3 regions of the Bacillus sp. FJAT-45350 genome follow, and region 1 is predicted to be linked to each of the others. Evidence: a T-box and tRNA genes for the amino acid it is inferred to sense, from the RefSeq annotation. Region 1 holds a T-box; the other regions hold tRNA genes.
The links. A T-box is a leader RNA that pairs with one kind of tRNA and senses whether it is charged. The one in region 1 lies ahead of CD003_RS18905 (valine--tRNA ligase), so its partner is inferred to be a tRNA-Val.

Region 1 (3,260 bases):
ATGGGATGAGGAAGAGATATTGAACTGGTACGGAATATATAATCAGCAATTACCATTGCTTGAAGAAGAAAGACACTTACTAGCTAGTTATTTAAGCTTTCCAGAGCCTATTCTCTATGCAATTGATAGCTATCGACAACAACCTCTAAATATGACTGAGCTAGCTCATGTCCAACGTTTAGAAAAGAGACTACTAATGCAAAGACGAATTCACCGTATGACGAATGCAATTGTTGCGAAAAATGATGGGCAATAAACATCCGCTATAAGTAGTAGCGGATGTTTTTGTTGAATTTTTTGTAGTGTTTCGTTTTTAGAGAATACCAAAAATGAAACAAATGTATAGAATAATAAAGACTGCTAGTAATATGACATCAAGAGTGGTAGGAAATAATAAAGTACGTATAAATTGAAAGCAGATCAGTGGGAAAATAAACTGAAACATGATGTCACGTATACGTCGTATCCAAAGTGGTTGTCGAAATCGCCGTGGCATCGTACCTTACTCCTTTCCGCATACTTGCTACGGTTATGATATGCAGGAAGGGAGGATTGTGTGTGTTTGGTGGGGGTGGTTATAACCTTTTGAGTATTGTAGAGGTATACAAAAAGGGAAGTTCACCTGGTAGCATGTACGAAGAAGAGCAATGGTTCCGTACACTGCACGATTTTATGAGAAACCCACTCATAAAATCTTAAAAGATGCAGTGACTTCACACATTGCTTAGAGCAACTAGGAAAACAGAAAAAAATCTTTGCAGCAAAATCAAGGAAGAGCAATGGCTACACATGCTGCGCGCCTTTTATGAGAAACCCGCTCATAAAAGGCTTAAAAGATGGCAGCAGTTTCGCTCATTGCTTAGAGGTACAAACAAAAGGGGAAAACACCAGGTAGCATATACGAAGAAGGGCAATGGTTCCGTACACTGCGCGATTTTATGAGAAACCCGCTCATAAAAAGCTTAAAAGATGCAGTGACTCCACACATTGCTTAGATGTACAAACAAAAGGGAAGAGCACCCTTTTGTTTGTACATCTTGTATAATTCCTCCAGAATCTGTCGAAACTTTTATTGACGTTTGAAATAAAAAAAAGTAAAATCAACTTATCCTGACTAGATGTTCAGGGGTTTTGTTAGTATTACATAATTAAATGCTTTGATAGGGAAGAGTAGGTCCAACCCCCTTAAGAGAGGAAAATCAGTTGCTGAGAGGTTTTCTAGGAAGTATGGATTGAAGGTAGCCCTTGAGCATCTTTGTTGAACAATCACTTTGTGGTTTATTAGGCAAAGACGGCCATGTCCGTTATCAGAATTAAGTGTGTAACACGTTATTTTGTGTTGCAAACAAAGGTGGTACCGCGAGTTACTCTCTTCGTCCTTTGAGATGGAGGGGGTTTTTTTATGTTTTTAAGGTAGTTAAAAAAGGAGGTCTTTATAAAGATGGCTAATCAAGATATTTCAATGCCGACAAAATATAGTCCACAGGACACAGAGGCAAAATGGTACCCGTATTGGGTGAATGGAAAGTTTTTTGAAGCAACAGGTGATGAATCAAAGGAACCGTATACAATCGTCATTCCGCCACCAAACGTAACAGGTAAATTACATTTAGGACATGCTTGGGATACGACATTACAAGATATTTTATCTCGTGTGAAACGTATGCAAGGGTATGACACTCTTTGGTTACCAGGTATGGACCATGCAGGGATTGCGACGCAAGCGAAAGTAGAAGGAAAACTTCGTGAGCAAGGTATTAGTCGCTATGATTTAGGTAGAGAGAAATTCTTAGAAAAATCTTGGGAATGGAAAGAAGAGTATGCTGATTTTATTCGTCAGCAATGGTCAAAGCTAGGTCTTTCTTTAGATTACTCTCGTGAACGCTTTACATTAGATGAAGGACTTTCAAAGGCAGTTCGTGAGGTATTTGTACGCCTTTATGAAAAAGGCCTTATCTACCGTGGGGAGTATATTATTAACTGGGACCCGCAAACGAAAACAGCATTATCTGATATCGAAGTAATCTACAAAGATGTACAAGGTGCATTCTATCATATGAAATATCCTCTAACTGATGGTTCTGGTTATATTGAAGTAGCTACAACACGTCCAGAGACAATGCTTGGAGATACGGCAGTTGCTGTTCACCCTGAGGATGAGCGTTACAAGCATTTAATCGGTAAAAAAGTAACTCTACCAATCGTTGGTCGTGAAATCGAAATTGTTGGTGACGACTATGTAGATATGGAATTTGGTTCAGGGGCTGTAAAAATTACACCTGCACATGACCCGAATGACTTTGAAATCGGAAACCGTCACAACCTTGAGCGTATTCTTGTTATGACAGAAGAAGGAAAAATGAATGAAAATGCTGCAAAGTATCAAGGTATGGATCGTTTTGAATGTCGTAAACAAATCGTAAAAGATTTACAAGAAGACGGGGTACTTTTCAAAATTGAAGAGCATATGCATTCAGTAGGACATTCTGAACGTAGCGGTGCAGTTGTTGAGCCTTACTTATCAACACAGTGGTTTGTAAAAATGGAGCCACTAGCTAAGCAAGCCATTGAGCTTCAAAAGTCAGAGAATAAGGTAAACTTTGTCCCAGATCGTTTTGAGAAAACATATTTACACTGGATTGAAAATATTCGTGACTGGTGTATCTCTCGTCAATTATGGTGGGGACATAGAATTCCAGCTTGGTATCATAAGCAAACAGGTGAAATTTTTGTTGGACATGAAGAACCAGCTGATATTGAAAACTGGGAACAAGATACGGATGTACTAGATACGTGGTTCAGTTCTGCGTTATGGCCGTTCTCTACAATGGGCTGGCCTGATAAAGAAGCTGTAGATTTCAAACGTCATTATTCAACAGATGTTCTTGTAACAGGCTACGATATTATCTATTTCTGGGTAGCTCGTATGATTTTCCAAGGGTTAGAGTTTACAGAAGAGCGTCCGTTTAAAGACGTATTAATTCATGGACTTGTACGTGACTCAGAAGGTAGAAAAATGAGTAAATCATTAGGAAACGGTGTCGATCCGATGGATGTTATCGACAAGTACGGTGCTGATGCCCTTCGTTTCTTCCTAGCAACAGGAAGTTCCCCAGGAAATGACTTACGATTCTATTGGGAAAAGGTCGAATCTACTTGGAATTTTGCCAATAAAATTTGGAACGCGTCACGGTTTGCACTAATGAATATGGACGGATTAAAATATGAGGAAATCGACTTCAGTGGCGAAAAATCTATTG
Region 2 (3,260 bases), on a different contig from region 1:
AACATCTCGAAAAACAAACAAAAGCCAAAAATCAATGAAATAACCTAATAGAACAACTGTAATGATAGCCAAAAAGTCCGGCCTTGCTTTTTGTAGTATCGCATTGACAATAATAAGTATGATACCAACCAGGATAACCCAATTACCGACTGTCAACCCAGTAATACTAGCTAAACCAACACTTAGCGCATCCCAAGCACCTGTACCGAGCTGAGAAACGATTGTGAGTGTTATTCCTATAGCGAGAATAAATAAACCTAAAAGGTAACTTATTCCCCTTCTTATTTTAAGTTCCATTTATTAATAACTCCTTTAGCATAAACCATTTCTAAAAAAGGACAATCTCATTATATTATGGTGTAATTCTTTATAGAACATGTAAAAACATATTACTTTCCAAATCATTTTGAATATTTTTCTAATAAATTTGGAAATGTAAGACTTGAGAGAATGATAAGGAGGGATATGATTTGGACCTACACTTTATTTGGAAGGCAATTTTAATTGTGTTTGTTGGTATCACAATTTTGCGAATTGGAGGTAGGAAGTCAATTTCTCAATTAACTGTCTCTCAAACAGTTATCATGATTTCAATCGGGAATTTAATGATTCAGCCTGTTAGTAATCGGAATATATGGGTCACTTTTTTAATAGGCTTATTACTTGTACTTACACTAATATTTATTGAGTTTCTTCAATTAAAGTTTGATAAAGTTGAGAACTTTATGACCGGTAAATCAAATATTGTTATTGAAAATGGAAAAATAAACGTTGAAAATTTAAAAAAGATGAGACTAACAGTTGATCAACTGGAAGTACGTCTTCGTCAAGAGAATGTGCAGAGCATTCTCCATGTGAAATGGGCTACTATTGAACCTAGTGGACAGCTAGGGCTCATTTTATCAGAACCACAACAACCTGCTACTAAACAAGACATCCAAACACTAATTAATTATGTCCATATGAAAATTCCAGCTGGTGCCAAGCCTCCATCGATCGTCCAGCCCTCACAAGAAGATTTATTTATCGAAGTCCAACAGAAAAAAGACGCAAAACCTCATAAGGAATTTCTAGAATAAAAAAGTGTGTTTGAAAATGGAACGAACCTCTTTTTAAACACACTCCTTCTCATTTTTTCAATAATCTGCTTCTTGTCCCAATTACCATAAATATAATATAAAGCTAGTATTCCAGCTGATATAGCCATCATTGACAAGCCAGATGGAAGACCTAATTTAATAGTGCCCTTAGCTACTTCTTATTAAACAACAAAAAAACTGCTACAATAAGCAGTTTACATTATGTATCATAATTAGTTATATGGTGCGGGTGAAGGGACTTGAACCCCCACGTCATAAGACACTAGATCCTAAGTCTAGCGCGTCTGCCAATTCCGCCACACCCGCATTGAAATGGTGAGCCATGAAGGATTCGAACCTTCGACCCTCTGATTAAAAGTCAGATGCTCTACCAACTGAGCTAATGGCTCTTGAAGTTTAAACTGTAAGTAGTTCATGATGTTTACGGACGATGTTTCGCTCCGCAGCTTTTCTGTCTCTTCCTCTACTAGAGAAATGCTTCTATGTTTATCCGTCGAGACAACTCGTAAAATATTCTGAGAGGATTTGCTCGTAACTGAGCTAATGGCTCTTGAATCTAAAAAGAATGCCGGCAAGAGGACTTGAACCCCCAACCTACTGATTACAAGTCAGTTGCTCTACCAGTTGAGCTACACCGGCGTACTATGGTGGAGGATGACGGGATCGAACCGCCGACCCCCTGCTTGTAAGGCAGGTGCTCTCCCAGCTGAGCTAATCCTCCGAAGTATTGATGAAGTGAATCAGAGTAGATCCCTGTTTCTTTCTCTTCTAGTTTAACCAAGTTGTCTATGCGTCGAAACAACTCGTAAGATATTCCATGAAGTATTGCTCGTAGCTGAGCTAATCCTCCATATTTATGGTGACCCGTACGGGATTCGAACCCGTGTTACCGCCGTGAAAGGGCGGTGTCTTAACCGCTTGACCAACGGGCCATAAATGGCTCCACAGGTAGGACTCGAACCTACGACCGATCGGTTAACAGCCGATTGCTCTACCACTGAGCTACTGTGGAATACTAATACTTGTCCTATTTACTACCTGAATAAATGGTGGGCCTAAGTGGACTCGAACCACCGACCTCACGCTTATCAGGCGTGCGCTCTAACCAGCTGAGCTATAGGCCCATTTTAAAATGGTGCGCCCTGAGAGATTCGAACTCCCGACCTCTTGATTCGTAGTCAAGCACTCTATCCAGCTGAGCTAAGGGCGCAAATGATATTATAGCTTACTTAATGAAGTAAATCATGCTCCTGCGATTACTCGTCGCAAGCTAGCAACGAAGTAAACCAAGAGTAATAAGCTTTTGGTGCCGAGGGCCGGACTTGAACCGGCACGATAGTCACCTACCGCAGGATTTTAAGTCCTGTGTGTCTGCCAATTCCACCACCCCGGCAGGCAGTATAAAAGATAATGCTTGGAGGCGGCACCCGGATTTGAACCGGGGATAAGGGTTTTGCAGACCCGTGCCTTACCACTTGGCTATGCCGCCAAGAACTACATTATACTTTGTTTCTCTGGAGCGGAAGACGAGATTCGAACTCGCGACCCCCACCTTGGCAAGGTGGTGTTCTACCACTGAACTACTTCCGCTTATAAATGGCTGGGCTAGCTGGATTCGAACCAGCGCATGACGGAGTCAAAGTCCGTTGCCTTACCGCTTGGCTATAGCCCAATACTAGTTATTTAAATGGGGCGACTGATGGGAATCGAACCCACGAATGCCGGAGCCACAATCCGGTGCGTTAACCACTTCGCCACAACCGCCATAATTACATATATTATTGGCAGGGGCAGTAGGAATCGAACCCACACCGGAGGTTTTGGAGACCTCTGTTCTACCGTTAAACTATGCCCCTATTGAGTTAAATGGTGGAGGGGGACGGATTCGAACCGCCGAACCCTAAGGAGCGGATTTACAGTCCGCCGCGTTTAGCCACTTCGCTACCCCTCCATCATAAAAAAAGACAGAAAAAATGGTGGCTCAGGACGGAATCGAACCGCCGACACATGGATTTTCAGTCCATTGCTCTACCGACTGAGCTACTGAGCCATATCTGTATTAAAGAATTAAATGGCGGTCCGGACGGGACTCGAACCCGCGACCTCCTGCGTGACAGGCAGGCATTCTAACCAACTGAACTACCGGACCAGATAAATTTT
Region 3 (3,260 bases), on a different contig from region 1:
CAACATCTCACGACACGAGCTGACGACAACCATGCACCACCTGTCACTTTGTCCCCCGAAGGGGAAAGCCCTATCTCTAGGGTGGTCAAAGGATGTCAAGACCTGGTAAGGTTCTTCGCGTTGCTTCGAATTAAACCACATGCTCCACCGCTTGTGCGGGCCCCCGTCAATTCCTTTGAGTTTCAGCCTTGCGGCCGTACTCCCCAGGCGGAGTGCTTAATGTGTTAACTTCGGCACTAAGGGCATCGAAACCCCTAACACCTAGCACTCATCGTTTACGGCGTGGACTACCAGGGTATCTAATCCTGTTTGCTCCCCACGCTTTCGCGCCTCAGCGTCAGTTACAGACCAGAGAGTCGCCTTCGCCACTGGTGTTCCTCCACATATCTACGCATTTCACCGCTACACGTGGAATTCCACTCTCCTCTTCTGTACTCAAGTCTCCCAGTTTCCAATGACCCTCCACGGTTGAGCCGTGGGCTTTCACATCAGACTTAAAAGACCGCCTGCGCGCGCTTTACGCCCAATAATTCCGGACAACGCTTGCCACCTACGTATTACCGCGGCTGCTGGCACGTAGTTAGCCGTGGCTTTCTGGTTAGGTACCGTCAAGGTGCCGCCCTATTTGAACGGCACTTGTTCTTCCCTAACAACAGAGCTTTACGACCCGAAGGCCTTCATCGCTCACGCGGCGTTGCTCCGTCAGACTTTCGTCCATTGCGGAAGATTCCCTACTGCTGCCTCCCGTAGGAGTCTGGGCCGTGTCTCAGTCCCAGTGTGGCCGATCACCCTCTCAGGTCGGCTACGCATCGTCGCCTTGGTAAGCCACTACCTTACCAACTAGCTAATGCGCCGCAGGCCCATCTTGTAGTGTTAGCCGAGGCCAACTTTAAGATAACACGCATGCGCGAATTATCTAACATCCGGTATTAGCTCCGGTTTCCCGAAGTTATCCCAGTCTACAAGGCAGGTTGCCTACGTGTTACTCACCCGTCCGCCGCTAACGTCCGGGAGCAAGCTCCCTTCAGTCCGCTCGACTTGCATGTATTAGGCACGCCGCCAGCGTTCGTCCTGAGCCAGGATCAAACTCTCCGTAGAAAGTGTGATATAAGCTCACTGTCACAAACGTGACGTTTCGATTTTAAAAAATCGAGAAAATTAACGAGATGTGTTTACATCTCTTTTACGCTTGGCTTTTGTCTTGTTCAGTTTTCAAAGAACAAATAACTTGTCTTAAATGCAACTTCTTCATCTTATCAGTTCGAAAATACAAAGTCAACACTTATTTTAAATTATTTTATGGTGGGCCTAAGTGGACTCGAACCACCGACCTCACGCTTATCAGGCGTGCGCTCTAACCAGCTGAGCTATAGGCCCATAAACTATGCTCCTGCGATTACTCGTCACAAAACTGCATGTAGCTACTTCTTCAAGATTAACATGACATTATTAAAGTTAGTAGTTTTGGAGCGGGTGATGAGAATCGAACTCACAACATCAGCTTGGAAGGCTGAGGTTTTACCATTAAACTACACCCGCAAAATATGATGGTCGGGAAGACAGGATTTGAACCTGCGACCCCTTGGTCCCAAACCAAGTGCTCTGCCAAGCTGAGCTACTTCCCGATACTGTTTCAATTATAAAACAAAATAAAAATGCTAGCCTTAACCATAAATGGCTTGGTGCGGTCGAGAGGACTCGAACCTCCACGGGGATACCCCCACTAGCCCCTCAAGCTAGCGCGTCTGCCATTCCGCCACGACCGCATTCGGTTTAAAGTGGTGCGGGTGAAGGGACTTGAACCCCCACGTCATAAGACACTAGATCCTAAGTCTAGCGCGTCTGCCAATTCCGCCACACCCGCAAAGATGATGGCGGTCCGGACGGGACTCGAACCCGCGACCTCCTGCGTGACAGGCAGGCATTCTAACCAACTGAACTACCGGACCATTAGTATATATGGTGGAGGATGACGGGATCGAACCGCCGACCCCCTGCTTGTAAGGCAGGTGCTCTCCCAGCTGAGCTAATCCTCCATATGGTGACCCGTACGGGATTCGAACCCGTGTTACCGCCGTGAAAGGGCGGTGTCTTAACCGCTTGACCAACGGGCCATTACATAAAATAAATGGCGGAGAAGGAGGGATTTGAACCCTCGCGCCGCTTACACGACCTACACCCTTAGCAGGGGCGCCTCTTCAGCCACTTGAGTACTTCTCCATTTGGCTCCACAGGTAGGACTCGAACCTACGACCGATCGGTTAACAGCCGATTGCTCTACCACTGAGCTACTGTGGAATAATTAAACTTTATCTTATTCGACTTTGTTTATAATACAAGCTGTTGGTTATTATGTCAACAACTTTTTAATAGTTAAAGCTAGAAGTCATTATAGTTTTGTTGCAGTCACTATCAAAGCGACTTCTACAATATAGCATAACAAAATTTACGAGTCAACAAATTCAGTTAATTTTTTTCAACTTTCCTCGACAACGACCACATACATATTTTTTTGTATCCATCCGTCGCTTTCTTTCATACGTAAACTGACAGCTTGTACATTGATAATGATGAATCGTCGTTATCGTCCTTCTAGCTCCAGGAAGCATTTCACAATATCTCGAGCCACCAACTTTTTTTAGCAACTCTTTAAAGTCTCGGTCTTTATGTTTATAACCTTTATTTTGAATATGCAAGTGATAATGACATAGTTCATGTTTAACAATGCCTATTAATGCTTCTTCTCCAAAGACTTCAAGTTGCTTTGGATTAAATTCAATATCATGCGATTTAAGCAAGTAACGACCACCTGTTGTACGTAACCTCAGATTAAACCTAGCTTCGTGAAGAAAAGGACGACCAAACTCGTTTTTAGATATAGTTTCTACTAATTCTTGAAGCTCCTCTTGTTTCACCGCAAATTCCCCTTACATCCTAAGAATTTCTTTAACTACTACTACTACTAAACTCTATCTTTTTTTAGAAAATCATCAACTCTGACAACCCCTCCTACATATAATGATAATAGTACCATATCAAATAAGGAGATGGCTACGAATGCCTAATTGGCTAAAAATGCAATTAAAAAGAGCTTACATGCAAAAAGATAGGTATCAGATTCTTTTATTAAATCAGTGCTGGTTTTATTACCACACAAAATCTGAAAAGACCTGCCAATCAGAATGACAAGTCCCCTTATAACAAGAATAAGGCTGTTTAGTTACTCACCTTATAAATAAGGAGAGCAACTTATAACAGCC

Region 2: it encodes a tRNA-Val, which carries the amino acid that the T-box ahead of CD003_RS18905 (valine--tRNA ligase) is inferred to sense. The anticodon was not compared.
Region 3: it encodes a tRNA-Val, which carries the amino acid that the T-box ahead of CD003_RS18905 (valine--tRNA ligase) is inferred to sense. The anticodon was not compared.

Annotation. Positions count from the first base shown of each region.
Region 1 is NZ_NISU01000002.1:485,862-489,121, forward strand. Features, by position in the region: gene ysxE (spore coat protein YsxE) at 1-256, shown strand, start outside; gene CD003_RS22025 (hypothetical protein) at 559-699, shown strand; T-box leader at 1,149-1,384, shown strand; gene CD003_RS18905 (valine--tRNA ligase) at 1,442-3,260, shown strand, end outside.
Region 2 is NZ_NISU01000001.1:2,863,851-2,867,110, forward strand. Features, by position in the region: gene CD003_RS14325 (YczE/YyaS/YitT family protein) at 1-297, opposite strand, end outside; gene CD003_RS14330 (DUF421 domain-containing protein) at 471-1,079, shown strand; tRNA gene CD003_RS14335 (tRNA-Leu) at 1,322-1,406, opposite strand; tRNA gene CD003_RS14340 (tRNA-Lys) at 1,414-1,489, opposite strand; tRNA gene CD003_RS14345 (tRNA-Thr) at 1,667-1,739, opposite strand; tRNA gene CD003_RS14350 (tRNA-Val) at 1,746-1,821, opposite strand; tRNA gene CD003_RS14355 (tRNA-Glu) at 1,958-2,032, opposite strand; tRNA gene CD003_RS14360 (tRNA-Asn) at 2,038-2,112, opposite strand; tRNA gene CD003_RS14365 (tRNA-Ile) at 2,148-2,224, opposite strand; tRNA gene CD003_RS14370 (tRNA-Arg) at 2,234-2,310, opposite strand; tRNA gene CD003_RS14375 (tRNA-Leu) at 2,405-2,493, opposite strand; tRNA gene CD003_RS14380 (tRNA-Cys) at 2,516-2,589, opposite strand; tRNA gene CD003_RS14385 (tRNA-Gly) at 2,616-2,690, opposite strand; tRNA gene CD003_RS14390 (tRNA-Gln) at 2,698-2,772, opposite strand; tRNA gene CD003_RS14395 (tRNA-His) at 2,789-2,864, opposite strand; tRNA gene CD003_RS14400 (tRNA-Trp) at 2,883-2,956, opposite strand; tRNA gene CD003_RS14405 (tRNA-Tyr) at 2,968-3,051, opposite strand; tRNA gene CD003_RS14410 (tRNA-Phe) at 3,075-3,150, opposite strand; tRNA gene CD003_RS14415 (tRNA-Asp) at 3,173-3,249, opposite strand.
Region 3 is NZ_NISU01000001.1:3,087,099-3,090,358, forward strand. Features, by position in the region: rRNA gene CD003_RS15580 (16S ribosomal RNA) at 1-1,098, opposite strand, end outside; tRNA gene CD003_RS15585 (tRNA-Ile) at 1,301-1,377, opposite strand; tRNA gene CD003_RS15590 (tRNA-Gly) at 1,466-1,539, opposite strand; tRNA gene CD003_RS15595 (tRNA-Pro) at 1,549-1,625, opposite strand; tRNA gene CD003_RS15600 (tRNA-Leu) at 1,681-1,766, opposite strand; tRNA gene CD003_RS15605 (tRNA-Leu) at 1,780-1,864, opposite strand; tRNA gene CD003_RS15610 (tRNA-Asp) at 1,873-1,949, opposite strand; tRNA gene CD003_RS15615 (tRNA-Val) at 1,961-2,036, opposite strand; tRNA gene CD003_RS15620 (tRNA-Glu) at 2,040-2,114, opposite strand; tRNA gene CD003_RS15625 (tRNA-Ser) at 2,130-2,220, opposite strand; tRNA gene CD003_RS15630 (tRNA-Asn) at 2,224-2,298, opposite strand; gene CD003_RS15635 (SprT family protein) at 2,463-2,915, opposite strand; gene cmpA (cortex morphogenetic protein CmpA) at 3,058-3,186, shown strand.